4 regions of the Shinella sp. GW821-FHT11G07 genome follow, and region 1 is predicted to be linked to each of the others. Evidence: riboswitches for the same ligand, from Rfam matches in the RefSeq annotation. Region 1 holds a riboswitch; each other region holds the start of a gene.
The links. A riboswitch is a leader RNA that binds a small molecule or an ion and turns the genes downstream of it on or off. The one in region 1 is predicted to bind cobalamin.
Positions count from the first base shown of each region.

Region 2: linked by a shared signal. The riboswitch ahead of bluB (5,6-dimethylbenzimidazole synthase) and the one ahead of AC1RT2_RS12040 (hypothetical protein) in region 1 are both predicted to bind cobalamin.
Region 3: linked by a shared signal. The riboswitch ahead of AC1RT2_RS00370 (ABC transporter substrate-binding protein) and the one ahead of AC1RT2_RS12040 (hypothetical protein) in region 1 are both predicted to bind cobalamin.
Region 4: linked by a shared signal. The riboswitch ahead of metE (5-methyltetrahydropteroyltriglutamate--homocysteine S-methyltransferase) and the one ahead of AC1RT2_RS12040 (hypothetical protein) in region 1 are both predicted to bind cobalamin.

Region 1 is NZ_JBXARJ010000005.1:207,144-214,434, reverse strand. Features, by position in the region: gene metH (methionine synthase) at 1-2,010, opposite strand, end outside; gene AC1RT2_RS12040 (hypothetical protein) at 2,097-2,312, opposite strand; cobalamin riboswitch at 2,413-2,629, opposite strand; gene AC1RT2_RS12035 (glycoside hydrolase family 94 protein) at 3,037-7,291, shown strand, end outside.
Region 2 is NZ_JBXARJ010000002.1:319,940-327,230, forward strand. Features, by position in the region: gene AC1RT2_RS05040 (NAD+ synthase) at 1-901, shown strand, start outside; gene AC1RT2_RS05045 (hypothetical protein) at 905-1,231, shown strand; gene AC1RT2_RS05050 (TolB family protein) at 1,247-2,074, shown strand; gene AC1RT2_RS05055 (diguanylate cyclase domain-containing protein) at 2,199-3,710, shown strand; cobalamin riboswitch at 3,770-3,993, shown strand; gene bluB (5,6-dimethylbenzimidazole synthase) at 4,040-4,732, shown strand; gene AC1RT2_RS05065 (DUF2865 domain-containing protein) at 4,725-5,819, opposite strand; gene AC1RT2_RS05070 (phytanoyl-CoA dioxygenase family protein) at 6,091-7,155, shown strand.
Region 3 is NZ_JBXARJ010000001.1:65,872-73,162, forward strand. Features, by position in the region: gene AC1RT2_RS00330 (carbon-phosphorus lyase complex subunit) at 1-453, opposite strand, end outside; gene phnH (phosphonate C-P lyase system protein PhnH) at 457-1,077, opposite strand; gene phnG (phosphonate C-P lyase system protein PhnG) at 1,077-1,556, opposite strand; gene phnF (phosphonate metabolism transcriptional regulator PhnF) at 1,649-2,380, shown strand; gene AC1RT2_RS00350 (class I SAM-dependent methyltransferase) at 2,382-3,158, opposite strand; gene AC1RT2_RS00355 (pseudoazurin) at 3,158-3,610, opposite strand; gene AC1RT2_RS00360 (ABC transporter ATP-binding protein) at 3,607-4,410, opposite strand; gene AC1RT2_RS00365 (FecCD family ABC transporter permease) at 4,407-5,432, opposite strand; gene AC1RT2_RS00370 (ABC transporter substrate-binding protein) at 5,432-6,439, opposite strand; cobalamin riboswitch at 6,659-6,890, opposite strand; gene AC1RT2_RS00375 (MurR/RpiR family transcriptional regulator) at 6,925-7,291, opposite strand, start outside.
Region 4 is NZ_JBXARJ010000007.1:156,413-163,703, reverse strand. Features, by position in the region: gene metE (5-methyltetrahydropteroyltriglutamate--homocysteine S-methyltransferase) at 1-1,772, opposite strand, end outside; cobalamin riboswitch at 1,858-2,062, opposite strand; gene AC1RT2_RS15465 (aromatic ring-hydroxylating oxygenase subunit alpha) at 2,114-3,358, opposite strand; gene AC1RT2_RS15460 (cystathionine gamma-synthase family protein) at 3,496-4,779, opposite strand; gene AC1RT2_RS15455 (Lrp/AsnC family transcriptional regulator) at 4,901-5,371, shown strand; gene AC1RT2_RS15450 (methionine ABC transporter ATP-binding protein) at 5,497-6,591, shown strand; gene AC1RT2_RS15445 (methionine ABC transporter permease) at 6,581-7,249, shown strand.

The DNA.
Region 1 (7,291 bases):
GCGCTCCTTGGCTTCCTTGCCGGCCGTGCCCTTGAAGCGTTCGGCGATCTCCAGCATGCGCTCGGTCGCGGTGCCGCCGCCCTTCGGCGCGCGGTTCAGCACCACGTCTTCGCAGGCCTCGCGCAGGTCCGCCTCGATCGTGTCGTAGACGGCGAGCTGGCCGGCATTGACGATGCCCATGTCCATGCCCGCCTGGATGGCGTGGTAGAGGAACACCGCGTGCATCGCCTCGCGCACCGGCTCGTTGCCGCGGAACGAGAAGGAGAGGTTGGAGACGCCGCCCGAGATATGGGCATGCGGCAGGGTGGCGGTGATTTCGGCGGTCGCTTCGATGAAGTCGACACCGTAATTGTCGTGCTCCTCGATGCCGGTGGCGACGGCAAAGATGTTCGGGTCGAAGACGATGTCTTCCGGCGCAAGGCCGGCGACTTCGGTCAAGAGCTTGTAGGCGCGGGTGCAGATATCCACCTTGCGCGCCCTGGTGTCGGCCTGCCCGGTCTCGTCGAACGCCATGACGACGACGGCGGCGCCATAGGCGCGCACGAGCTTCGCGTGGTGCAGGAAGGCTTCCTCGCCTTCCTTCAGCGAGATCGAGTTGACCAGCGGCTTGCCCTGCACGCATTTCAGGCCGGCCTCGATCACCTCCCATTTCGAACTGTCGATCATCAGGGGAACGCGGGCGATATCCGGCTCGGCGGCGATGAGGTTGACGTATTCCGTCATGGCCCGAGCTGAATCGATCAGGCCCTCGTCCATGTTGATGTCGATGATCTGCGCGCCGTTCGCCACCTGGTCGCGCGCGACGTCGAGGGCGGCCGCATAGTCGCCGGCGGTGATCAGCTTGCGGAATTTCGCCGAGCCGGTGACGTTGGTGCGCTCGCCGACATTCACGAAGGGAATGGCGTCGGTCAGCGTGAAGGGTTCGAGGCCGGACAGCCGCATATGGCGCGGGATGTCGGGGATTTCGCGTGGGCTATGGCGCGCGGCGGCGGCGGCGATGGCGCGGATATGGTCCGGCGTCGAGCCGCAGCAGCCGCCGACGATATTGACGAGCCCGTCGCGCATAAACCCTTCGATCTGGGCGGCCATCTCGTCCGGCGTCTCGTCATATTGGCCGAAGGCGTTCGGCAGGCCGGCATTGGGGTAAGCACAGACGAAGGTCTGCGCGACAGAGGAGATTTCCGCGAGATGGGCGCGCATGGCATTGGCGCCGAGCGCGCAGTTGAGGCCGATCGAGAAGGGATCGGCGTGGCGCACCGAGTTCCAGAAGGCTTCCGGCGTCTGGCCGGACAGCGTGCGGCCGGAAAGGTCGGTGATCGTGCCGGAGATCATGACCGGCAGCTCGATGCCCTTTTCCTCGAAGACTTCGCGGGTGGCGAAGATCGCGGCCTTGGCGTTCAGTGTGTCGAAGATCGTCTCGATCAGGATGATGTCGGCGCCACCATCGATGAGGCCGCGCAGCTGATCGGCATAGGCGAGGCGCAGATCATCGAAGGAGACGGCGCGGTAGCCGGGATTGTTGACGTCGGGCGAGATGGAGGCGGTGCGGTTGGTCGGGCCGAGCGCGCCGGCGACGAAACGGCGGCGGCCGTCCTTTTCCTGCGCGCGCAGGCCGGCGCGCCGCGCAAGGCGCGCACCGTCGCGGTTCAGTTCATAGACCATGTCCTCCATGCCGTAGTCGGCCTGGGCGATGGTGGTGGAGGAGAAGGTGTTGGTTTCGAGAATATCGGCGCCGGCCAGCGCATAGCGGTAATGAATGTCCTCGATCGCGCCCGGCTGGGTCAGCGTCAACAGGTCGTTGTTGCCCTGCTGGTGGCAGGCGCAATCGCCGAAGCGGTCGCCGCGGAAATCGTCCTCGATGAGCTTGAGCGTCTGGATTTCCGTGCCCATGGCGCCGTCGAGCACCAGGATGCGCTCGCGCGCGGCTTTTTGCAGGGCTGCGAGGATCTCGCGGCCGTCGCGGCGCGGCAGTTCGGGGCCGAACAGGGTGTCCAGGTGCGATTTGGCCATGGCAAAGCCCTCCGGTGCAATCATACTGCATCGGAAGTCACATAAAGATATCTTTATGTCAATATGCGTTTATGCGGACCGACGCGTCAGTGAAGCGGACGGTCTGCACCGGCAAGCGAGGCGAAAAGCGATCGCAGGCGGGCAATATCCGGATCGGCATCCTCATAACGGGAGAGTTTCTGCACCTCCTTCAGTGCCTCGACGGCAAGGTCGGCGCCGCGCGGTTGCCAGAGCAGCCAGGAGATGAAGACGGATTCCGGCTTTCCGGTGCCGGAGAGGCCGTTGTGATCAAGTGCAAGCATTTCTTCCCCAATCGGTAAATTGGGGGATGACCGGACGCACGCATGCTGGATTTCGCCGAAAGGCGACAAGCAAGCGCACCACTGGGACACCCCGCCCATGGACGTTTCAAGTATCAGGGCAGGTCTCCTGGCTCACGGGTCGTCGCCTCTGTCTCGCCTTCCCGGTCCAAAGACCAGTGGCTTTATCGACAGTCGCTCACCGTTCACAGTTGCGGGGGCAGCGCCGGTCTTGGCACTCCATCTGGAGCATCGCACCGGCTTCCCTCTTAGCCTCCAAGCCGCATGCGACTCGGAAGACCCTGACTTCGGCAAACTGGCGTCAGCGCGCCGGCAAGTCAATGGTTTTGACTATCATGCACAGGGCGGGAACTTTTTCCCGCATCAGGCATTTGGCTTTCCGCCTGCACCATGCGCAGGTTCGCCCTTGGGGAGGGATGGGCGATTCACCAAATCCGCAGATGAGGGTCCATGCTGCGCCATCCAGTCCTGTTGACATGTTGCAAGTCTCTGTCCTTACGGCTAAAAAATGCCGTTTTCATGCACCACGCGGCCAGGATGCCAACAAGCGTGTCGCCTGAGCCCTGTCCAACCGTCAAGTGCCCCCGGGGTGCGGTTCGGTGCCATGGCTGATCGCGGCACAAATATGAACCCTGCCCGCAAAAAACTGTCCAGCGCAAAGGCCGCCGCCGGATGGTTCCACATGGCCGGATCCAGAATCAGAAACATGCCCCTTCATAATACGCCGCAAGCCTCCTCGCGCGATGCCGACGTCAAGCAGATCGATTATAACGATTCGATCCGCGCCACCTATCTGACGCTGGAGGAGCTTGCCGATTGCGGTGAAGCGCTGGCGCGCGACAAACGCGCGGCCCTGCCCGGCTTCCGACCCTTCGAATTCCGTGCCCGGCACAAGGAAAACGAGAAGGAAATCTTCCGCGTCTACCAGACGACGGCGAAGGATGTCGAAGCGGGCGTGCAGATCACCCCCGCAGCCGAATGGCTGCTCGACAACTATTACGTCGTCGAAGAGGCGATCCAGGAAGTCCGCCGCGATTTCCCCCGCCGCTTCTTCCGCCAGTTGCCGACCCTGGAGGTCGAGGGGCAGGTGATGCCGCGCACGCTCGCCGTCGCCTGGCTCTATGTCGCCCATACGCATAGCAGCGTCTCGCATGACGGCCTGACGGCTTTCGTCCAGGGCTTCCAGAAGGTCGATGCGCTGAAGATCGGCGAACTCTGGGCGCTGCCTTCCTTCATTCGTTTCGTGCTTCTTGAAAACCTCCGCCGCATTTCGAGCCGCGTCGAGCGCTCGCGCAAGATGCGGCTGAAGGCGAACGAAGTGGCGGACGAACTGATCCGGCTCAACGATCCGGAAAAATGCATTGCCCATCTCCAGTCGATGGAGACCTTCATCGACGACAACACCTTCGTCATCCAGCTGCTCTACCGGCTTCGTGACGGCTTGCAGGCCTCCGGCGCGGTAATCCAGTGGCTGGAGCGCAAGATCGAGAGCCGCGGCAGCGACCTTGAGGAGCTGATCGTCGCGGAGAACAACCGGCTGTCCTCCGGCAACGTCACGATGAGTTCGCTCATCAAGAGCCTGCGCTCCGTCGACGATACGGAATGGCCCGTCTGGTTCGAGAGCGTCAGCCGCCTCGACGAAGCGCTGCGCCAGCGCTCCGACTATAGCGACCTCGATTTCGGCTCGCGCAACAAGTACCGCAACACGATCGAGCGCTTCGCCCGCCGCTCCGGCAAGACCGAGCTGGAAGTGACCGAAATCGCGCTCACCATGACCGAGGAAGACGCGGCGGCGCATGTCGAGGACCTGGATTACAAGGCCAATGTGGCGGCCTTCCTCGTCGGCAAGAAGCGCAAGCAGCTCGAAAAGCGCATCGGCTATCGTCCGTCGATCGTCCAGCGCGCCGTGCGCCTGACCCGCAAGCTGGATTGGTTTGCGATTGCCGCGCCCAACATCATCCTGACGCTGCTGGCGATGATCGCGGTCTATTTCTTCCTCGATCCGCTCGATATTCCGAATGGCGCATGGCTGATCATGCTCGTGCTTTTCGCGCTGCCGGCCTCCGAGGGCGCGACGGGTCTTTTCAACACGCTGGTCACCTTCTTCGTCACGCCGTCCCGCCTTGTCGGCTACGAATTCAAGGACGGCATTCCGGACGATGCGCGCACGCTGCTTGCCGTGCCCTGTCTGATTTCCAAGCGCGACCATGTCGACGAATTGGTGCGCAATCTCGAAGTGCACTACCTCGCCAATCCGCGTGGCGAGATCTATTTCGCGCTCATCAGCGACTGGGCCGACAGCCAGTCGGAAGAAACGCCGGCCGATCTCGACGTGCTCGAATATGCCAAGCGCGAGGTTGCGGCGCTGTCCGCCCGCTACGCCTATGACGGGCGCACGCGCTTCTACTTCCTGCACCGCCGCCGGCTCTACAATCCGTCGGAAGGCGCCTGGATGGGCTGGGAGCGCAAGCGCGGCAAGCTGCACGAGCTGAACCTGCTTCTGCGCGGCGACGGCGACACGACCTTCCTGCCGGGCGCCAACATCGTGCCGGCGGACGTCAAATATGTTATGACGCTCGATTCCGACACGCGCCTGATGCGCGATGCCGTGACCAAGCTCGTCGGTAAGATGCATCACCCGATCAACCGCCCCGTCATCGACGAGGCGACGGGCGAAATCACCGCCGGCTACAGCATTCTCCAGCCGCGCGTCACGCCCTCGCTGACGACCGGTAAGGAAGCCTCGACCTTCCAGCGCATCTATTCCGCCGACCGAGGCATCGATCCCTACGTCTTCACCGTGTCGGACATCTACCAGGACCTCGTCGGCGAAGGCACCTTTACCGGCAAGGGCCTCTATCACGTCGACGCCTTCGAGGCGGCCGTGAAGGGCCGGATCGGCGAGAATGCCGTGCTGAGCCACGACCTTCTCGAAGGCTCGCTGTCGCGCTGCGCACTGGTGACGGATGTAGAACTCGTCGAGGATTTCCCGACGCGCTACGGTGTCGAGACCTCGCGCCAGCATCGCTGGGCGCGCGGCGACTGGCAGCTGCTGCCCTACCTCTTCAGCCCGTCGAGTGGAATTTCCATGATCGGCCGCTGGAAGATGTACGACAACCTGCGCCGCAGCCTTATCCCAATCGGCTGGCTCGTCGCCTCCGTCATGGGCTGGTACTACATGGAGCCGCGCCAGGCGTTGATCTGGCAGCTCGTGCTGATCTTCCTGCTCTTCGTCGCACCGACGCTGTCGCTGATCTCCGGCATCATGCCGCGCCGCAACGACATCGTCGCGCGTGCCCATGTGCATCGGGTCATCTCTGATATCCGCGCGGCCAATGCGCAGGTGGCACTCCGCATCGTCTTCATCGCCCATTCGGCGGGCTTGATGGCGGACGCGATCATCCGCTCGCTCTACCGCACCTTCGTCAGCCGCAAGCTGATGCTGGAATGGCGCACGGCCGCGCAGGCCGATAGTGCTGCGCGCGGCGGCATCCTCGCCCATTACAAAACCATGTGGCAGGCGCCGGCGCTCGCCGTGGTCTCCGTGGCGCTCGCCATGGTCTCCGATACGGGCCTGCCCTTCATCGGCATTCCCTTCGCCCTCGTCTGGCTGCTCTCGCCGATGATCGCCTGGAATGTCAGCCAGACGGCGGAGACCGAGGACCAGCTCGTCGTGTCCGACTATGTCGCCACTGAGCTGCGCAAGATCGCGCGGCGCACCTGGCGCTATTTCGAGACCTTCGTGACGGCCGAGCAGCACTTCCTGCCGCCGGACAATTTCCAGGAAACGCCGCAGCCGGTGCTTGCCGAGCGCACGTCGCCCACCAATATCGGCGTCTACCTGCTCTCGGTCATCTCCGCGCGCGATTTCGGCTGGATCGGTTTTGAAGAGACGGTGCGGCGCCTGGAGCAGACGGTTTCGACCATCGACGGCATGCCGAAGTACCGCGGCCACCTCTACAACTGGTACCGCACGAACACGCTGGAAACGCTTGGCCCCCGCTACGTTTCGGCGGTCGATAGCGGCAACCTCGCCGGCCACCTCATCGCCGTCTCCTCCATGTGCCGCGAATGGGCCGAAGCGCCGTCGGCGTTTCTGCAAGGCAGCCTTGACGGCATCGGCGACGTGGCATCGATCCTGTCCGAGACGCTGACGGAACTCCCCGATGACCGCAAGACCGTCCGACCGCTGCGCCGCCTCATCGAGGAGCGCATCGCCGGCTTCCACAACGCGCTCGCCGCGGTCAAGCGCGAGCACGAGTTTGCCTCCATCCGCGTCATCAACCTTTCGGTGCTGGCACGCGACGTCAACAAGCTGATCGTCAACCTCGACCACGAGATCAAGTCGCCGCAGAGCGGCGAGGTCGTGCATTGGGCAGGCGCGCTGGTCGCGGCTTGCGAGGCGCATATCGCCGACAGCGTCTTCGACCTCGGCAGCATCGAGACGTTGCGGGCGCGGCTGGTCGTGCTGCGCGACCGTGCGCGCGACATCGCCTTCTCGATGGATTTCGGCTTCCTGTTCCGCCAGGAGCGTCGCCTGCTGTCCATCGGCTACCGCGTCGAGACCAACGAACTCGACGAGGCCTGCTACGACCTGCTCGCCTCGGAAGCGCGCCTGACGAGCCTGTTCGCGATCGCCAAGGGGGATCTTCCCACCGAGCACTGGTACAAGCTCGGCCGTCCGGTCGTGCCGGTCGGCTCGCGCGGTGCGCTGGTCTCCTGGTCCGGCTCGATGTTCGAATATCTCATGCCGCCGCTCGTCATGCAGGAGCGCCAGGGCGGTATCCTCAACCAGACGAACAATCTGGTGGTGAAGGAGCAGATGAACCACGGCCGCCGTCTCGGCACGCCCTGGGGCATTTCGGAAGCGGCCTTCAACGCCCGCGACCACGAGCTGACCTATCAGTATACCAATTTCGGTGTCCCGACGCTCGGCCTCAAGCGCGGCCTCGGCCAAAATG
Region 2 (7,291 bases), on a different contig from region 1:
CGGCGGACCGATGTCGCGTATTCCGGAGAAGGAGGAGGCGGACTACCGCGCCTGCCTGCTCGGCTTCCGTGACTACGTCAACAAGAACGGCTTCAAGAATGTCGTGCTCGGCCTGTCCGGCGGCATCGATTCGGCGATCTGCGCGGCAATCGCCGTCGATGCGCTGGGCGAGGAGCGGGTGCGCTGCGTGATGCTCCCCTACCGCTATACCTCGAAGGACTCTCTGAAGGACGCAGCCGACTGCGCCAAGCTGCTCGGCTGCCGTTATGACATCGTGCCGATCGAGGCGCCCGTTACAGGCTTCCTCTCGGCGCTATCGGAAACCTTCGAAGGCACGGAAGAGGGCATCACCGAGGAAAACCTGCAGAGCCGTACGCGCGGCACGATCCTCATGGCGATCTCCAACAAGTTCGGCTCGATGGTCGTCACGACGGGCAACAAGTCGGAAATGTCGGTTGGCTACGCCACGCTTTACGGCGACATGAACGGCGGCTTCAATCCCATCAAGGACCTCTACAAGATGCAGGTCTACGCGCTGTCGCGCTGGCGCAACGGGCATGTGCCGCCAGGCGCGCTCGGCCCGACGGGCGAGGTGATCCCGAACAACATCATCGACAAGGCCCCGTCCGCGGAACTGCGCCCCAACCAGACCGACCAGGACTCGCTGCCGCCCTATCCGGTGCTCGACGACATCCTCGAATGCCTCGTCGAGTTGGAAATGAGCACGGAGGAAATCGTTGCGCGCGGCCATGATGCGGCAACCGTGCACCGCATCGAGCACCTGCTCTACATCGCCGAATACAAGCGCCGGCAATCGGCGCCGGGCGTGAAAATCACCAAGAAGAATTTCGGCCGTGACCGCCGCTACCCGATCACCAACCGATTCCGGGACCGGGGGTAGGGCGTGGAGGCGCGCTCCAGCGAGCCGGGCGGTGACGAAGACCGCCCGGATTTCACACCGGAGGAAATCAAGCTCATCCGGTTGTGGTCGCTGAGCGACGTGTCGGCCGGCCGGCAGGTTTCGGCGCAGGTTGCCTATTTCGCGACGCCGGCAGTGTTCGGCATCTACGGCCTTGCGACCGGCAGCCTGGTCATCACCGGCGTGGCCTTCATCTGTATCCTTTTGCTGTTGGCCTGGGGTTTCGTTTCGACCTGGCGCGAGCACAGCAATTTCGTGCGCATGCAATCCATCTGCCGGAAGCTGTTGCCGGTGGTCGACGAGCGACAATAACGACAGGAGAAGGCCATGCGCAGTTCCGTCGAGATCCACAATATCGTTACTGGCGAAACCCGCGTCGTGTGGCAGACGGAGCGGCTCGTCGAGGCGCCGAATTTTTCGCGGGATGGGCGTTTTCTGGTCATCAACGGCGACGGGCTGCTCTATCGCCTTTCGCTCGATGGCGGCGAACCCATGCAGATCGACACGGCGTTTGCGACGCTTTGCAACAATGACCACGGGCTTTCGCCCGATGGCACGTTGCTGGCGATCAGCGACAAGGTCGAGTTCGGCAAGTCGGCGATCTATGTGCTGTCGGCCGAGGGCGGCACGCCGCGGCTGGTAACGCCGAACCTGCCGTCCTACTGGCATGGCTGGTCGCCGGATGGCGAAACATTCGCCTATTGTGGCATCCGGGGCGATGTCTTCGACATCTACACCATCCCGGTGGCAGGCGGCGAGGAGCGGCGTGTGACCTTCGGCGAAGGGCGCAATGACGGGCCGGATTATTCTGCCGATGGCGAGTGGATCTACTTCAATTCCAGCCGCACCGGCCGCATGCAGATATGGCGCGTGCGCCCGGATGGCAGCGAGCCGACGCGCATCACCGACAGCCCCTATGGTGACTGGTTCCCACACCCTTCGCCGGACGGAAAACACCTGCTCGTGCTCTCCTACGAGGGCGACGTTTTCGATCATCCCCGCGATCTCGATGTGCGCCTGCGCCTCATGGACATGGACGGCGGCAACGCACGGATTCTGTTCGAGCTTTTCGGCGGGCAGGGCACGATGAACGTGCCGAACTGGTCGCCGGATGGCACAGAATTCGCTTTCGTGCGCTACGCGCCGGCTGGGTGATCCCCATTTCCGGTGAGCGTGAGTTAAGTTTTCACTCACCAGCCCGTTTAAGCGAATTTTGCCGTCTGTCAGTTAGTCTCCTCCCAACAATGCCCGGAAAGGGTGGGGGACAGGCAGGGAAACAATGACGGGCAAGGCTGAACTGGGCCGCACGACGCGGCGACGCGGTGTAGGTTGGGCGATCCGGGCGGCGGCCTTGATGATCGTCCTGCTGTTTGGAGCCGCCAACTATCTCGTTCTGGACCATGCAATCGAGCGGGCCGACAGTTTCGTCGCCGAGACCGAGCGCACCCTGGTGCGCAACGAGTTCAGCCACCAGATCGACCAGGTCGTGCAATACCAGAGCCAGCTCTCCTTCTGGGACAAGGCGTTCAACGAACTGGCGGACGGCATGCCGGACGACACCTTCGTGCGCGACCAGATGCGGGACTGGATGTGGTCCGATTTCGGTTTCTCCTGGATGATCCTTACCTCGCCGGATGGTGAAAAGGTGCTGGGCGTACAGCGCGGTGAAAAGGTTTCCGAGCGCAAGGCCCGCGAAAAGCTGCACTGGGTGAGCGATCTCACCCGCAGGGCCGAGCGCGCCTATCGCGAGGCGCTGTCGCCCGATCGCGGCGGTTGGGTGGTGGCCGGTGCCAAGGCGGATCCGGACCTGCTGACGCCGGCACTGCCCGAAATCCACGTTTCCGGCATGCGGTTGATCGACCGGGTGATGAGCATCGTCGTCGTGCAGGCGGTTATTCCCAAGACACTTTACATCCCCGCGAACCGGCTTGAGCCGACGCTGCTGATCACCGTCAAACCCGTTTCGCAAAAGATGCTGGCAAACACCGAACGGCGCCTCGGCGTGCGCGATCTTGGCTTCACGCCGATCGTGACACAGGAGCCGGGGTTGCTGATGACGCCGGTCGGCGGGGATACCTACAATCCGATGGTCACGTCCTGGCGGCCCAACATGCCCGGATCCTTCGTCTGGCGCTCGGCGCTGCCGCAGATCGCGTTGTTCGTTCTGGTGTTTGCCGGCGTCATGCTGTTCGTCACCCTGCGCTTTTCCGCGCTCGTCCGCGCGCTCCAGCGCAGCGAGACGAAGAACGCCTTCCTCGCACGGCACGATCCGTTGACCGGCCTCAAGAACCGCAGCGGTTTTGACGAGGAAGTGTCGCGCGCCATCAAGAAGGGCGAGAACAAGCCCTTCGCGATCCTCGCGCTCGATCTCGACAGGTTCAAGGCAGTCAACGACCGGCATGGGCATGCAGCGGGGGATGCGGTGCTCCAGGCCGTCGCCAGGCGGTTCTCCGAGCGTGTCGGCCGGCGCGGTTGCGTCGCCCGCCTGGGGGGCGACGAGTTTTGCGTTCTGCTGACCGGCGAACATAGCCGTGAGCATCTGGTGGAGCTTGCCGCCAGCCTCGTTCTGGATGCGCAGATCCCGATCGCCTATGACGGGCAGCTTCTTCTCATTGGCGGCAGCGCCGGCATCGCCCAGTTTCCGCAGCACGGCAAGACGGTGCACGACGTCATGGTAATGGCTGACGCCGCGCTCTATGCTGCCAAGAACGCCGGCCGCAATCGTGCCGTCCATGCCGGTGACATGGACAGGGCCGAGATTGCCGACGCCGGCGAGGCCCGCGCCGCCTAGTGAGCCGCAGATGGACAGGCCCGCGGCGCAAGCGGGCTTGATCGCATCGTCCGGTCATGCGCATATCGCTCCCGTCAGGTGCCCGCTTTTTGCGGGAGAATCGGGAATCCGGTGCGGGCTTGAAAAGCCCAGGTCCGGAACGTGCCCAACGCTGTGACGGGGATGGCGTGCGCCGTAAAAGCTTGAATCGATTCAGGCTTTTGCCACTGGTTGCTCAACCGGGAAGGCAGGTGCTTGCTGCGTGACCCGAAGTCAGAAGACCGGCCTGGCAAGATAGACCGAACCCGCGTGGACGGCGGCAGGTTGTGCGCATTGTTGGGGAGAAAACGATGCGAACCGAACCGTGGGACCCTCTGGTCCGGGCGGGCGCCTTTTCTTGCGAGGACAGGCAAGCCGTCTATCGTGCCATCGAAACGCGCCGCGACGTGCGTGACCAGTTTCTGCCCGAACCATTGCCGGACGACCTCGTCGGCCGCCTGCTGCATGCCGCACACAGCGCGCCGTCGGTCGGCTTCATGCAGCCGTGGAATTTTCTCACGGTGCGCAGCGAGGCGACGCGGCGGCGGGTGCATGCCGCGTTTCAAAAAGCCAATGCCGAGGCGGTGGCGATGTTCGAAGGCGAGCGTCAGGAGCACTATCGCGCCCTGAAGCTCGAGGGCATTCTAAAGGCGCCGCTCTCGATTTGCGTGACCTGTGATCCAACACGCGGCGGAACGGTGGTGCTCGGCCGCACCCACAATCCGCGCATGGATGTCTATTCGACGGTCTGCGCCGTGCAGAACCTCTGGCTCGCGGCGCGGGCGGAAGGGGTCGGCGTCGGCTGGGTTAGCATCTTTCACGACAGCGACGTCCGGAACATCCTCGGCATACCCGAGCATATCGAGATCGTCGCCTGGCTGTGCGTCGGTTTCGTCGACCGACTCTATGCCGAGCCGGAGCTTGCGGTGAAGGGCTGGCGACAGCGCCTGCCGCTGGAAGAACTGGTGTTCGAGGAGCGCTGGCCGGAAACCGACGTCAGTTGACGCCGGCATCGGCCGGACGGCCGAGGTCGATGGCGGATTGGTTTGCCGGCAGGAAGACCGGGCCGACGGTGCGCACCTTGCTGGTCGCCGGATCGTAGTCGCGTTCCTCGATCGTCACCGGCGTCTTGACCGCTGTTTCCGCCTTTTTCGGCAGGGTATCGATCCTGGTGATGGAACCGCCGTCGTCGCCGGTCGATGCCTGCGCAGGGTCGCCCTTCAGCGCCTTCTCGCGCTTGATCATCTCCTGGTAATAGGCCGAGAGGTTGCAGCCGCAGGCGCCGGGCTTGGAAAGGTCACGCGTGCGGTAGGAGAAGGCGTTCTGCAGCTCGTAATAGGGGCGACCGGTAACCGTCGAGGTCATCTGGTCGGTTTCCTGCCCGTTCGTCATCGACTGATAGAAGAGCTCGGTTTCCGTCTGCGGGCACATCATGCTGCAGACTTGCTGGTCGCGGCGAAAATCGAGTGGCGTGGCGCCGGAGGAGATAGGGAAAAAGCCGCCGTCGCAGGTGCGCACGCAGACGGTGCGCAGGTTGCCATGGCCATTGCTGCCGCCAAGCGAGCGCAATTCCAGCCGCCCGCTGCCATCAGGCATGGTGCCGAGCGGCAGGCTGTGTGTTTCATCTGGTGTGCGCAGCGTCTCGGTCGCCGCGACGGGCATCACTTTCGCTTCGTCGTTGCAGCCGTTCGTCTCAAACGAGGCGAGCAGGCGCCTGCGCTTGCCGTCCGTTGAGGTGCCGCCGGCGAATTCGCGGCGCTTCCTGTCGAGGATCTGGAGATTGCGCTCCATCTTGCCAATGACCGACTCCAGCGTGTCGCACGCTTCAGCGTTCGGCCCACCGACGACGATGATGCTGCCGCCCGAACAGCCGAGGCGGCGCTGGTCGCCCTTGGCCTTGCGAAGCTGGATGTTCTGGCGCGCGATGGCGCCGGCATATTTGCGGGCGCTCGACGTATCGACCAGCACCCGGGGCAGGTTGGCAAGCTCAGCCTGGATGCGCTCGCACACGTTCGCGGCCGCCGTGCCGCCGAAGAATAACAGCGGCAGGCCGGTAGCAACGGCAAAAAGAAGACTGGCGCGTCTTTTCAAGTCGTCGATCCCATGAATGTGCGTTTGGGCGGCAATCCCGCCGCATATGCAGGCCTTATCATAGGCTACCGGGGGGGAAGCGCAACGCGCTCCCGCATTTGTGATTAACGCGCAAGAGAAACATGATTTGAATACTCACCTTTTTGGTGAAGGGGCGTAATTGATCTCCCCCAGGGCTTGGTGTAGCACTCTCGGCACATACAACAGCCGGTATGCGCGCTTCTCGCGCAGTCGCCCTCAAGGGGAGACCGGCCCTTGCAGGCAGGTGCACATGCGGATTTCGTCAGTCTTGCTCAGTCCTCTCTACGCGCTTCAGGTCGCGTCCGGCGCCAAATCCTTCGCCGACAATCCCATCATCGGCAGCAAATGGCTGAACAGGAAAGGGCTGCATGAAAAGCGCGTCTCGCTCGCCATGCGCATGGCGGCCTGGCGCCGGACCAAGCTGGAAAGCACGGTCGCGCCGGAATATCGCCGGCAATATGCCGAGAACGGCTTCGTGAAGATCGAGAACTTCCTGTCCCCCGAAGATTTCGCCGCGGTCACGCGCGAACTCGCCGAGCGCGATTTCGAGCGTTACGATATGAAGCAGGGCGCCACAGTCACCCGCCGCGCGATCATCGACGACAGCGACCTGGAAAGCCTGCCGGGCTTCAAGGCGGCGCGCAACGACCCGCGGCTCACCAATCTGCTGCGCTACGTATCGTCCCATGCCGGCCAGCCGCTGCTCGTCGTGCAGGTGGTGATGGCCCTGCCGTCGGTCATCGCCAAGGGCTCGACCGATCCGCAGACCGCCCTGCACAGCGATACGTTCCAGCCGACGGCCAAGGCCTGGCTCTTCCTGCGCGACGTCGAGGAGGAAGACGGCCCCTTCGCTTATGTGCCCGGCTCGCACGAGATGACACCGCAGCGCATCGCCTGGGAGCGTCGCATCAGCGAGAATCCCGATGCCATCGAAAATATCTACTCCGCCCGTGGCTCGCTGCGCATCATGCCTGATGAACTGGGTGCGCTCGGCTATGGCCAGCCGGTCAAGATGACCGTTAAGGCCAATACGCTGATCGTCGCCGACACGCACGGTTTCCACGCGCGCAGCCCGAGCTACAAGACGACGACGCGCATCGAGATTTATGGGTCGCTGCGCCGCAATCCCTTCCTGCCGTTCACCGGCCTGCACCTCGCGTCGCTGCCCTTCATCGCCTCCGGCATGAACCGGCTGATCATTTCGGCGATGGGCCTGCGCGGCAAGCTCGGCCTCAAGGGATCGCCCTGGCATCCCGCCGGCAATGGCAAGGCGGACGAGTGGTCGAAGCGGCTGGATCAGCCGCCGGCTACCTGAGGCTTTCGATCTGCCGAACCGGCCTCGGGCTTGCAAGCCGGCCGGTTCGGCCCTAAATCTCCGGCATCGTCAATGCTGACCGGCTGGTGCACCATGGAATTCAACCCGAACACAAATCGATTTCGTTTTGTTCTCG
Region 3 (7,291 bases), on a different contig from region 1:
CGCCTCGCCGGGCTCTTCCCGCTCCAGGCCCGCTTCGACAGTCTCGTCACCCAAAAGTGACGGGTCGAGAAGGCGGTGGGTATAGTCGAAGGTGGGGCCGAGAAGCTGGCCGCCAGGCAAGTCCTTGTAGGTCGCCGAGACGCGGCGCTCGATCAGCATGGCGCCCGTCTCGACCGGCTTGGAATAGCCGAAGCGCGGCAATGTCGTGCGATAGGCACGCAGGATGAAGATCGCCTCGATCATGTCACCGCGCGACTGCCGGATGGCGAGCGCAGCCAGCGCACGATCGTAAAGCGAGGCTTCCGCCATCACGCGGTCGACAGCGAGGCCAAGCTGGGCGACGATCTGCTCGATGCCGATTGCCGGCAGCGAGCGGTCACCGCGGCGGCGGTCGGCGAGAAGGCGATGGGCGTTGGAGATGGCGGCTTCGCCACCCTTGACGGCAACGTACATGGTTCAGGCCTCCCCTGCGGCGGATTTGACGCGAAGAACGGTGGTGCGCGGCAGGCAGAGGATGCCGTCACCGGCAACGAGGATCAGATCCACGCCGCGCGGAAAACCCTGCCGGTTCTCGGACCAGAAATGCGGGAACATGTCCGGCAGGCCGATCGGCGCGATCTCTTCTTCCGTGCGGATGCCCGGGCCGGTCAGCACCAGCGGCCGACCACCCTCGAAGGCCTCGATTTCGACGACGAGCGTCGTCGAACGATCCGGATATTCCTGCGTGCCCTGGGCGAACAGGCAGAGATTGGGCAGCATTGCGCCCTTTTCCACGAAGGCGAAACGGGCGTCCTGCCGCTCTTCCGTCACGGTCGCGCCGGCATTGAAGGCGAGCCAGCCGGGCAGCGCCGACTTGGCAAGCACCGGCGTCAGCCAGATCGATGTGTCGTGATCGCAGAGCGTGAGCGCCACTGCACCAGCGGTAGCGTTGAGCGGTGCGGGCGGCGTCACGGTCGCGGCAACGCGCCCGATCGTGCCGGGACGGGCCATGCAATCCATCAGCGTGCGGAAGACGGCCTGCGCCTCGAACACCGGCTTCTGAAAACCGCCGGCAAAGGCGAGCGTATCGAGTGACATCAGTCCTCTCCCCGAACCATGGTGAAGAAATCGACGCGGGTGGCCGCCGTCTGGCGGGCCTTTTCGGCGTCCTCTTTGGCAACGCGGGCGGCCACGGCATCGAGCAGCGTCTCGACTTCGGCTTTGCGGGCTGGCTGCTGGAACAACGCGTCAAAGGTCGCCGCAAGGCGCGCCTTTGCGCCATCGGTGCCGAGCGCCTGGCCGTGACCGACCGTGCCGTCGTCGAGGCGGATGCTGGCGCGGCTCACCGTCGCCTCGCCGAGATTGAACGGCGCACCGCCGCCACCGATACGGCCACGTACCATGACGAGGCCGGTTTCCGGTCCGCGCACCGGCTGGACCGTCGGCTTTTCGCCGAGCGCATCCCAGGCTGCCTGCAACTCGGCCCGGCTTGCCTTCGCAAGCAGGCCCATCGCCCTCTGCCGCTCGCCGCCCGCGTCCTTCGCGGTGGCTTCGGCAGATTTCTGTAGTGATGCCATTGTCATTTCTCCAAATGTCTATTAATCTAGACAACCGAACATCTAAGTCTTGTCTTAACGGGGGCGCGTGACAAGGGTATGACAGGCACAAAATGGTAGAGCGGCAATCGGGCGTCGCCCTCTGGCGACAGATCGCGGACCGCATGCGGCTGGCGATCAACAACGGGGATTTCGACGAAACCAACATGATGCCGCCGGAAGTGGTGCTGGCGAGCCGCTTCGGCGTAAATCGGCACACGGTGCGCAGTGCGCTTGCAGCACTCGCGGAAGAAGGCATCGTTCGGCCGATCCAGGGTATCGGCACGCGCATCGAGCGTCGCGACCGCCTGCGCTTCCCGATCTCGCGGCGCACCCGCTTTTCGCAGGGCCTTGGCAATCAGACACGCGATATCGAAGGCAAATTGCTGGAGGCGATGACGGAGCTCGCACCCGCTGTCGTCGCGGAAGCGCTGGGATTGCTGGCAGGCACGCCTTGCGTGCGGATGGAAACCGTTAACAGCGCCGACAAACGGCCGATCTCGCGCGGGACTCATTATTTCCCGGCCGACCGCTTCGCCGAGATTGGCGCGATCTACGAGCGGACACGCTCCGTCACCGCTGCCTTCCGCGAACTCGGTGTGCCGGATTACGTGCGTCGTTCAACGGAAATATCCGCCATCCATGCGGAGGGCGACGACATGCGGCACCTGAAACTCTCGCCCGGCGCAATCATCCTGGTGGCGACGGCCGTCAATACGGACCTCGACGGCACGCCTATCCAGTTCTCCCGCACGCGCTTTGCCGCCGACCGGGTCAAGCTGACGGTGGAACCGGAGCTCGGCTAGACTATTTTCGGCAGCAAAGGATGAAGCGGCGGTAAAGCAGCGTGCGCAGCTTGTTGCGCAGGTCAGCCGTACGGCGCTGCGCTGCCGCGATCGGCGCGTGGGAGCCGATCGTCATATCCCGAAAACCGAGCGCTTCGAGCAGTGGCAAAACGCGTTCGACGCGCAGGCCGTCGCCAAACGGCAGACGCTCCATAATGCTGGAGTGCCGGTCGCTCATCGCGCCGTCATAGAACGGATCGACGCCGGCAAACCTGTCGATGATGGCAATGGCGCGGCTCGCTAGCCGGCCGAGCCGGGTGGGCGCTGCCCAGTCGCCATCGAAGAACAGCAACATGCCGCCGGGTTTCAGCATGCGGTACCATTCGGCAAAGGCCTGTTCCGGCGTGGTCAAAGTCCAGACGAGATGACGGCAGACGATCGCATCATAGCTCTCGTCCGGTTCCATCGGGTTTTCCGCATCGGCAAGCAGGAAGCGAAGGTTTTTAGCGCCGGCATGTTTTTCCCGCGCAACCGCCAACATCGCTTCGGAAAAATCGAGTGCCGTCACCTCATGGCCGAGCGAGAGCAGCAGGCGCGTCACCTCGCCAGTACCGCAGGCAAGCTCCAGCACGTGACGCGGCTCCGGGCCGAGCCGTTCACGGATTGCCGCAGCCCAGGCGTCGAATTCCGGCCCTTGCGGAATGCGGTGACCGAAGGCGAGGTCGAAGGTCTCCGAGCGGCGCGACCAGTAGTCTCGGATGTCTTCCTTGAGATTGCTGTTGGAAAGCGTGCCGTGCATCACTTCCCCTCGCCCGCATCCACGCGGGCAAAAAGGTCGTCGAAGCGCGGCCGGGCGCGGGCCGGTACCTCGACCGTGCGGATCGCATCCGTCAACTCCGCCTCGCCGACCTTCACCAGCATGACCATGCCCATGCCGAAATGCGGCGAGCACTTGATGCCGTAAAAGCCCGGCTGGTCGAAGGTGACCTCGATCTCTTCGTTGATCTTGCCCTTGAAACCGGCATAGCCCTCCGGAACCATGCCGTCGATGCTCGCGGCATTGTGGCTCTTATGGGTGGCAATGAATTTGATGCTGTCGCCCGACTTGATCGCTAAGAAATCCGGCTCGAACACCATCGAGCCCTTTTCGCCACGGTTGCGCATCTCGACCTTGAACGTCTCGGCGGCGGCCGGAAGAGAATGAAGAAAAGCGGCCATCACGGCCGTGGCGAGAAGGAGCCGGATTTTCATCTTGCCTCTGCAACGAGCTTGAGTTTGGCCGGTCGCGGATTGGGCCGGCGGTAACGGATGAAGCAGCCGCCGACGCTGTCGCGCTCGATATCGACGGTGACGCCGAACACGTCGTGCAGACGCTGCGGCTCCAGCACCTTGGCGGGCGCGCCGAGGGCCACGATGCGTCCTGCCTGCATCACGGCGATGCGGTCACAGAACATGGCGGCATGGTTGAGGTCGTGAAGCGCTGCGACCACGGTCAGGTCCTGTTCACGCACGAGCTGGAGCAGGCCGATCTGGTGGCCGATGTCAAGATGGTTGGTCGGCTCGTCGAGCAGCAGGATCGGCGACTGCTGGGCAAGCGCACGGGCAATATGCAGCCGCTGGCGCTCGCCGCCGGACAGCGTGTGCCAGAGACGGTTGGCGAAATGCGCCATGTCCACTTCTTCCAGAGCCCGGTCGACGATGGCATCATCCGCCTTCGACCAGGGTGTTAGCGCGCCCAGATGGGGCGTGCGACCGAGTTCGACGGCCTGGCGCGCCGTGATGCGTTCCGTCGTTTCCGCTTGCTGTTCGACGAAGGCAATGCGCCGCGCGATCGCCTGCCGCCCGTGCGCCAAAAGCGGTTTGCCGTCCAGCGTCACCTCGCCACGCTGCGGCTTGCGGATGCCCGCGATGAGCGCCATCAGGCTGGTCTTGCCGGATCCGTTCGGGCCGATGATGCCGAGAAACTCGCCGGGGCGCACGTCGAGCGAGACATCCGACAGGATTTTCGTGCCACCCGCCGACCAGGAAAGTCCTTTTGCAACCAGTGTCATAGCGCCGATCTCCTCTGACTTAGGATGAGCGCAAAGGCCGGTGCACCGAACAGCGCCGTAATGACGCCGATAGGCAGCACCTGGCCGGGAATGATGACGCGGGACAGCACGTCGGCGGCGATCATGAAGATAGCGCCGATCAGCGCCGAGGCCGGCAGCAGCAAGCCGTGGCGCACGCCGACGACCATGCGGGCGGCATGGGGAATGACAAGGCCGACGAAGCCGATCGAGCCTACGATCGAGACCATGACGGCCGTCATCAACGCGGAAATGGCAATCAGCACGACGTAAACGCGGCGCACCGGTATGCCGAGCGATGCAGCCGATTCGGTTCCGAAGGTGAAGGCGTCCAGCGCGCGGGCATGCCAGAGGCAGACGAGCAGGCCGGCAAGCGCGACCGGCAGCGCCAGCCAGACATCCGGCCAGCGCACGCCGGAAAGATTGCCGAGCAGCCAGAACATGATGCCGCGCGCCTGCTCGGCATTGGCCGCCTTGGTGACGATGAACGAGGTGAGCGCGTTGAACAGCTGGGAGCCAGCGACGCCTGCCAGAATGATCGCGCTGGTGCCGCGCCCGGCGCGCACGGCCAGAACGCTGACCAGAGCGAAGGCGACAAGCGCGCCGATGAAAGCGCCGATCGGCAGCGTCAGCATGCCGGCACCGATGCCGAGGATCGCGACGGCGACGGCGCCGGTCGAGGCACCAGCCGAAATGCCGAGAATATAAGGATCGGCCAGCGCATTGCGCAGTAGCGATTGCAGGATCACGCCGGAAAGCGCCAATGCCGAGCCGCAGCAGGCGGCGACCACGGCGCGGCTCAGTCGGTAGTTCCAGATGATGCCCTCGTCGATCGGCTCCAGCGCATAACCCGCCTGCCAAAGACGGTTCGCCACCGTCTTGGCCACGACATCGAGCGGGATTGCCGTCTCGCCAACCGCCGCGCCCACACCGAGTGCGGCAAGCAGGAGCACGAGCGCCGCGAAAGCGGCGCCCGTCCGGAGCAAGAGGGGGCGATCTGCCATCACTTGGCGAGGCCAGCCTTTTCGACCGCGTCGGCGAGCACTTCGATGCCCTCGATGGTGCGGATCGTCGGGTTCATCGCCTGGGCGTCCATGTCGACCACATAGCCGTTCTTGACCGCCGGCATCAGGCTGGCGACCGGATCTTCCTTCAGGAACTTGTGCTTGACGGCGACGTCATCGGCCGGGAAGCGGCGGCGTTCCATCTTGCCGGCGACGATGATCGTCGGATCGGCCTTGGCAACGGTTTCCCAGCCGACGGTCGGCCATTCCTCGTCGCTCTCGATGACGTTCTTGATGCCGAGCGCGGACAGGATGTAGCCCGGCGCGCCGTTGCGGCCGGCGACATAGGGGTCGATGTCGAGTTCGGCGCTGGAGAACCAGAAGACGGCGGACAGCTTGCCGTCGGCAGAGGCGATCTTCTTGCGGGCCGCGGCCTCGCGGGCCTTGAGCTCGGCGATCACCTTCTCGCCCTGATCCTGTACATTGAAAATCTGCGCCAGTTCGCTGATTTCCTTGTAGATAAGGTCCATGGTGAAGACCGTCTTGCGCACACCGTCTCCGCCACCGGTATTGTCTTTGCCGATGCAATCGGCTGGCGAGGTGTAGACGGGGATCTTCAATTCCTCGAACTGTTCCGGCGTCGCGACGATGCCTTCCGGGCCGACATGCCACTGGAACTGCGCCGTCACGAGGTCCGGCTTCTTGGCGACGACGCTCTCGAAGCTCGGATCATTGTCGGCAAGGCGCTCGACCTTGGCATTGGCCTCCTCGTAACCGGTCAGAACCGGGCCGATCCAGACCGCGGTGCCGACCATGCGGTCGCCGACGCCGAGCAGGTAGAGGATTTCGGTCGAACTCTGGCCGAGTGAGACGGCACGCTCCGGCGCCTTCTCGAAGGTGACCGGACGGCCGCAATTCTCGAACGTCAGCGGATACTGGGTTTCGGCGGCGTGGACCGCACCCGAGGAGAGAACAAAAGCTGCCGTGCCGGCAACGAACGAAAGCAGAGGGGCGGCACGTGAGGCCGCGGCAAAGATGGTCATGGGTTTCTCCCGAATGAAGGACTGCGCAAAAGGCGCGGAGGGACACGGCGGCAGGCAGAAGCCTAGCCGACGCACCAACAGGAGCGGATCGATTGCGGTCGGGAGAAAGCGAGTAGATATCTGCCAGGGGTGGCAGCGAAAATCGTCATGGCGTCTCCGTTCCGGGCATCCCCGCCCGTGACTTGGATTGTTGCTATGACGGCAGGTCTCCTGGCTCACGGATATCTGCTGCCTGTCTGCCTTCCCGCGGAAAACCGCAGTGGCATGACGCATAAACGCGTCCGAGGACAGGCGGCAATCCGCCTACAGTTGCGGGGGCAGCCACGGAATGGGTCCCTGTTGGGTCGTCCGCACCGTGTTCCCTATTAATCCCCTGGGAGTCATCCGTCAGGGAACCGTCGGCCCATCCTTAGTCCGCGCCACTCGGCAGCGTCAAGGCGCGATAGCCGTCAGGTCTCGAAATCCCCGAAGACATCCTGCAGGCGGGTCAGCGTATCGACGCGTTCACTCACCGCCTCGCCCATCACGACGATGATGTTGCTGAGCATGAGGTCCATGACGGCCGTCATGGTGGCGGCACCATCCCACAGCGGACCATGGGAGCCGGGTACGACGAGGCAGATGTCGGAGACCTCCGGCCCCCAGGGGCAGAATTCATCGGTGAGCAGCACGACCTTGACGCCGGCACGCCGCGCCTCCAGCGCCAGCGGTCGCGCCTTGGCGGCGAAGCGGCGCACGTCGTGCAGGAAGAGCAGCCGCCCCTCGACGGAACCGTCGAGCACTTCGGCATAGGTGCCGTTGACGCCATCGACGAAC
Region 4 (7,291 bases), on a different contig from region 1:
GCCAGCGCGATCTGGCGGCACACGGTTTCGCGCGGCAGGTCGTCGCGCACGAAGGACCAGTTGAGGATGGTGACCGGCCCGGTCAGCATGCCCTTCAGCGGCTTTTCGGTGCGGGACTGCGCATATTTCCACCAGCCGACGGTCATCGGGTTCGGGCGTGACACATCGCCGAAGATAATCGGCGGACGCACGTAACGCGACCCGTAACTCTGCACCCAGGCGTGCCGAGTGAAGGCAAAACCGGAAAGCTGCTCGCCGAAATACTGCACTATGTCGTTGCGCTCGAATTCGCCGTGCACCAGCACGTCGAGGCCGACTTCCTCCTGCCAGCGGATGGCTGCGGCCGTCTCCTGCTCGAGGAAGGCCTTGTAGTCGACATAGCTCAGCTCGCCCTTGTCATGGCGTGCGCGCGCCTTGCGCACCTCGGCCGTCTGCGGGAAGGAGCCGATGGTGGTGGTGGGGAAAAGCGGCAGGCCGAAACGCCGGCGCTGGATCGCCTGGCGCCCGCCAAACGGCAGGTTGCGCGTCTGCGCCGCACCCTCCAGCGCCTTCAATCGGCCCTGGACGAGCGGGTCGTGCACGCGCACCGAGGTCAGGCGGGCAGCGACGGCACCGCCTTGCTCGACGGCACCGGCTTCGGCATGACGGCCGAGCAACGCGAGTTCCTCAAGCTTCTGCGTGGCGAAGGCGAGCCAGGAACGAAGCTCGTCGTCGAGTGCCGTTTCAAGCGCGGTATCGATCGGCACGTGCAGCAGCGAGCAGGACGGCGCGATCTCGATGTTGCCCACTCCGCGGCGCGCAATGATCGGCACGAGCCGCTGCGCCAGCGACGCCAGATCCGCCCGCCAGACATTGCGGCCGTCGATGACACCGAGCGAGAGATGCAGCGTCCCCGGTGCCGTTTCGGCGATCGTTTCCAGTTCCTGCGGTGCGCGCACCAGATCGACATGCAGGCCGGCGACGGGAAGGCTGACCGCTGTGCCAAGGTTTTCGCCAAGACGCCCGAAGTAACCGGCCAGCAGGATGCGGAGACCGGGCGCGGCCTTCGACAGGGCCGCATAGGCTCGCTTCAGGCCATCGCGCTCCTTGTCGGAAAGGTCGAGCACAAGGCACGGCTCGTCGATTTGCACCCAGTCCGCCCCCGCCTCGGCGAGTTCCGCAAGAATACGGCCATAGACCGGCAGAAGACGGTCGAGCAGGTCGAGGGCATCCGACCCATCCCGCGTCTTGCCGAGCTTCAGGAAAGTGACCGGGCCGAGGAGGGCGGGACGGGTGTGGATACCGAGCGCCTTCGCCTCCAGGAAGCTTTGCAGCGGCCGGTTCTCCGTCAGCGCGAAGGCTAGGTCGGCGGAAAATTCCGGCACCATGTAGTGGTAGTTCGTGTCGAACCATTTCGTCATTTCGAGCGCCGGCACGCCCTGCCCGTGATGGGCGTGGCCGCAGGCGGCATGCTCGCCGCCGGTCGCACCGCGCGCCATGGCGAAATAGATGTCGAGGTCGACAGGCCCGCCGGTCCAGCCGTAGGCCGGCGGAATGGCACCCACCATGACGGCGGTATCGAGAACGTGGTCATAGAAGGAGAAATCGTTGGACGGGATCGCGTCGATCCCCTTCTCCTGCTGGAGCTTCCAGTTTTCCGCCCTCAGCGTCTTTCCGACGTCGAGCAGCGACGTGCGGTCCGCCTTGCCGGACCAATAGGCTTCGAGCGCGAATTTCAGCTCGCGATGTCTTCCAATCCTGGGAAAACCGAGATTTGCAGTTCTGATGGTCATTTTCCTACCCCGTAGGTTATGGGCAGGGAGGAATGACGCATCGACGACGGCGGCGCACAGGTGGCCGGTCGCAAAAGCGGCACACCGGGACACCCCGCCCGTGGACGTTATCTATCGGGGGCGGGTCAGCGCTTGCGTCCGTCTTCCCGAGGCGTCTTCCTCAGTGACATGGTGGACGAAACTCGCCGCTTACAGTTGCGGGGGCAGCTCCGGCATGGACCCGAAGGTCGCACCGGATTCCCTCTTAGCTTCGGATCGGAACCCGAAGAACCTCGATGGCGGGATCATCGTCTGTCCGGAGTCATTCGTCAATGATATAAAGATATCTTTATATCTTTTTCTTATGCGCCCACGCCGTCCGGGCGACTGATCTCTTCGAGATACCAGTCGATATAGCGAAGCTCGTTCTGCTCCATTGGCGCGATCGGCCCGGGCACGAAATAGTGCGACTGCACACCGCGCGCCGTGTGCTCGATGATCGTCTTGTCTTCCGCCGTCGTGACCTTCCACAGCCAGGTGAGCTTTTCGAGATCGTAATCCCTGCCCTCCTCCGCTTTGCCGTCGACGAGCCAGATCAGTTCCATCTCGCACGTCCCCGCCGTCTTCGGGATGAAGCGGTAGATCATGCCGTGGTCGGGATAACAGACAAGAAAAGTCGTGCCGCCGAGATGGATAGAGGTGACGCCGCCGTCGAAATCGGAAAAGCGGCCCATCAGCGGCGCAACGGCCTTGCCGTCCTCGCTGCCGCTCTGCACGCCGTCATAAAGCGCATAGCGGAAGGCATGGATCGCCTCGCGGCCTTCGCGCGACGTCTGCCAGTGGTTGCCCGAGCCGACTTCGATGCCGAGTGCGCAGGTGCGCGCCTCCATCGCTTCATTCAACGCCTCGATCATATGCAGCGGCTGTTCGAGCGCATGGGTCTGCGAATATTCCGGATGTGCCGGGCCGCAATGGTAGCACTCGACATAGTTTTCGACGGCCAGCTTCCAGTTGGCATCGACCGGATAGGTCTCGCGATAGGCGACCTTGGCGCTCGCCCAGCCATATTGCCCGCAGGTGGCGCGCAGCAGGTTTTCCACCTCGGAGAAATCGAGCGGTTCATCGGCAAAGCAGATGAAGATCAAGCCTTCGACGACGCGGACATGGAGTTTTTTCAGCCCATGGTCCTCGCGCTTGAAATCCTTCGGCATCAGGCGCGCCGCGCGCAAGCTGCCGTCATTGCCGTAGGTCCAGGCATGATAGGGACAGACGAAGACGCGCGCATTGCCCTTCTGCTTGGTGCAGACTTCCGCCCCGCGATGGCGACAGACATTGAGAATGGCGTTGACCGATCCATCCGCCGCCCGGGTGACGATCACCTGTTCGGTGTCGATGCGGAAAACCTCGAAGTCGTTGGCGTTCGGGATCACGCTTTCATGGGCGATGCAGTGCCAGTGGCGTCGGAAGACCCGCTCCATGTCGCGCCGGTAAATTTCCGGGTCGTGGTAGAACGCGCGGGCTAGGCCATGGCCGGCCCGATGTTCGGCGACGAGACAGTCGATACGGTCGGCAGTCCTGTCGATTACGGCTTCGGCGGTATTGGCCATGCTGGGCGCCCCTAAATATCAGTGCCCAACAGAGTATTTAGGGGCGATGCCTTTCCGCAAGATCACGAAAGGCGCACGATTAATCGATAGTATCGATTACGATGTCCTGCGCGTTCCGAACTGAAAGGACGGCGCGCCTAGGCGCCGTCGAGCGCCAGGGCCAAATCAGCAACCAGATCATCGGGATGCTCGATGCCGATCGACAGACGCACTGTCGATTCGAGCACGCCAATGCGCTGGCGAACCTCAACGGGAATTCCTGAATGCGTCATCGTGGCGGGATGGGACGCGAGCGATTCCGTGCCGCCAAGGCTGACGGCAAGCTTGAAGATCTTCAGGGCGTTCAGGAACCTGAAGGAAGCTGGCTGCCCGCCCTTGATGTCGAAGGAGAAGGTGGAGCCCGCGCCGCTGCACTGGGCGGCAAAGGTGCGACCGACGGCCGAAGCCGGATCGTTGAAGGGCAGATAATGGATCTGCTCGACCTTGGGGTGGTCCCGCAAAAACTCCGCGACCGTCTTGGCATTGCTGTTTGCGCGTTCCATGCGAATCTGCAGCGTCTCCAGCGAGCGCCCGAGCATCCAGCAGGAATGGGGATCGAGCTGTGTGCCGATCGCCCCACGCAGCGCCTTCACCTGCTTCATGACCGACTTGGGGCCAAGAGCCGCCCCGGCGATAAGGTCGGAATGCCCGCCGACATATTTCGTCAGCGAATAGAGCGAGATATCCGCTCCGAACTCGATCGGCCGCTGGAAGACCGGCCCGAGCAGCGTGTTGTCGCAGGCAACGATCGGCACATGGCCCTGCTTTTCACCAATCCTGTCGGCGACGCGGCGGACCATTGCAACATCGACGAGGCTGTTGGTCGGGTTTGCCGGCGTTTCGATGAGAATGACCGAGACACGGCCCTTCTGCATGGCCGCCTCGGCCGCAGCCGTCACCGACTCTTCGTTGACGCCATCGGCGAAACCGACGGCGGAAACGCCAAGATTGAGGAACGTCTTTGCCAGCAGGGTCTCGCTGCCGCCGTAAAGCGGCTGCGAATGCAGCACGGCATCACCCGGCCGTACGAAGGCCAGCAGCGTCGTGGCGATCGCCGACATGCCCGACGAGAACAGCGCGCAGCTTTCCGTCCGCTCGTAGACGGCAAGACGGTCCTCGACGATCTCGCTGTTGGGATGGTTGAAGCGCGAATAGACGAGACCGGCGCCCCTGCCCTCCGGCGGCTCCTTGCGGCCCGAAACATAGTCGAAGAAGTCGCGGCCATCCTCGGCCGACTTGAAGACGAAGGTCGAGGTCAAAAAGACCGGCGGCTTGACGGCACCCTCGGAGAGTTCCGGGTCATAACCATAGTTCAGCATCTGCGTTTCGGGATGCAGGGCATGGTTGCCGATATGGGTTCTCGACGGATGCGGCGCGGTCATGGAACGTCTCCTGGAGTGTTAGAGGCTCAACCGCAAATTATACCAGATTCAGTGGTGCGTTCTTGCTATTTGGCGCGATCTCATGATGCTGGGCGCAAGTTCTTGCGGAGTTTTCTCAAAAGTGGCGCAAAAAATTGCGGATGGCGTTGACCGAAGGATTTTGAAAGAACTTTCCGCCAATGCGCGCCTCACCAACAACGAACTGGCGGAGCGCGTCGGCCTTTCCGCATCGGCGTGCCTGCGCCGGTTGCGACGGCTTGAGGAAACCGGCATCATCCGGGGCTATTCCGTCCTTGTCGATCCGGCTCTCGAAGGCTGGACGATGACAGCCATCGCCTCTATCCGCCTCAGCCGCCAGCACGATGACGAAATCCGCATGTTCGAGGATGCGGTCCGCAGTTGGGACGAAGTGATCGAATGCCAGCTGGTGACCGGCTCGCGCGACTATGTGCTGACCGTCATGAGCGCGGGGCTCGAATCCTACGAGCGCTTCATAAAAGACAAGATTGCCAAGCTGAATTGCGTCGACACGATTGAAACAAGTTTTGTGATGAACACGATCAAATCCCGCAAACACGGTATCGGACTATGATATGTCCGGGCGCAGGCCGATAGGCTGTGACAGTGGGTCGCTTTAAAATCGCGCACTGCATCTTCGCAGAGCCTCGCCGCAGTGCTATCTCGCCGCCATGACCGGACGTAGAGTGTGAGTAGACAATGACACTTCCAACCGCCGTGGACGACGCCGCCCTGCGGGAGCAAGCGCAGTCCACGCCCATGGTCACGTTCGAGAGCGTGACCAAACGCTACGGCGACGACGCCAATGCCTTCGTTGCGCTTGACGGCGTCGACATGACGGTTGGCCGCGGGGCGATCACCGGCATCATCGGCCGGTCCGGTGCCGGAAAGTCCACGCTCATCCGACTTGTCAACGGCCTTGAAAAGGCAAGCGGCGGGCGCGTGGTGGTCGATGGTACGGAAGTCGGGCAGCTCAGCGAGACGGGCTTGCGCGGCCTGCGCCGCGAAGTGGGCATGATCTTCCAGCACTTCAATCTGTTGTCCTCGCGCACCGCCTTCGACAATATCGCGCTGCCGCTCGAGATCGCCGGGTTCGATGCCGCTACGATCAAGGCGAAGGTCGCCCCGCTTCTCGATCTCGTCGGCCTTGGCGACAAGGCGGCGAGTTATCCGTCCGAACTTTCCGGCGGGCAGAAACAGCGTGTCGGCATCGCCCGGGCGCTCGCCACATCGCCGAAGCTGCTGTTGTCCGACGAGGCGACGTCCGCACTCGACCCGGAGACCACGCAGTCCATCCTGGCGCTTCTGAAGCAGATCAACGCCGAACTCGGCCTGACGGTGCTGCTCATCACGCACGAGATGGAGGTGGTCAAGACGATCGCCTCGCATGTCGCCGTCATCGACAAGGGCCGCATTGTCGAACAGGGACCGACCTTCGAGATTTTCACGGCGCCCAAACACGAAACGACGCGGATCCTGCTGTCGTCCACGGTGGGCACCAATCTTCCGGAATGGCTGCGCACCGGCCTGAAGGCCGCGCCCGCATCGGGCGATCGCATTCTGGTTCGGCTTACCTTTTTCGGCGCGACGGCCTTCCAGCCGCTGACGGCGCAGCTCGTCACCGAAATCGGTGGCAACGTCAACATTCTCGCCGGTGCGATCGAAGAGATCGCCGGCGAGCCCTTCGGCACATTGGTCGTTGCCTATCCGGCGACCCCCGAGGTGCTTACGCGCGCCGATCGCTTCTATGCCGCAACCGGCCTTTCCACGGAGGTGCTCGGCTATGTCGCCTGAGATGCTGTTCGACCTTCTCTGGAAGTCGCTGCTGCAGACGCTGCATATGGTGGCCGTCTCCGGGCTGGTCGGCTCGCTGATCGGTCTGCCGATCGGCATCTTCCTGGCCACCAGCGGCAGGAACGAACTTTTTCCGGCGCCAGCGCTCAACCAGGCGATCGGGCTCGTCGTCAACGCGGCCCGTTCCACGCCCTTCATCATCCTGGTCGTGGCGATCATCCCGTTCACACGCTTGCTGACGGGCACGTCCATCGGCACCACAGCGGCCATCGTGCCCCTGACGATCGCCACCGTTCCGTTCTTTGCGCGTCTCGTCGAGGCCGCCATTCGCGAGGTCGACAAGGGGCTGATCGAGGCGGCGCGCGCCATGGGCGCAACGCCGATGCAGATCGTCTTCAAGGTGCTGCTGGCCGAAGCCCGGCCGTCGATCCTGCTTGCCTTCACCATGACCATCGTCAGCCTCATCGGCTATTCGGCAATGGTCGGTGCGGTCGGCGGCGGCGGTCTCGGCGATCTCGGCATCCGCTACGGCTACCAGCGCTTCATGCCGGAAGTGATGCTGGCCGTGGTGATCGTGCTGATCGTCCTGGTTCAGCTTGTCCAGAGCGCGGGCGACGCGCTTGCCCGGCGCTTCGACAAGCGCAACCGCAAGACCTGACTTTCCATCCTCCCAAGCCGTGTCATCATCAAGGAGATACAC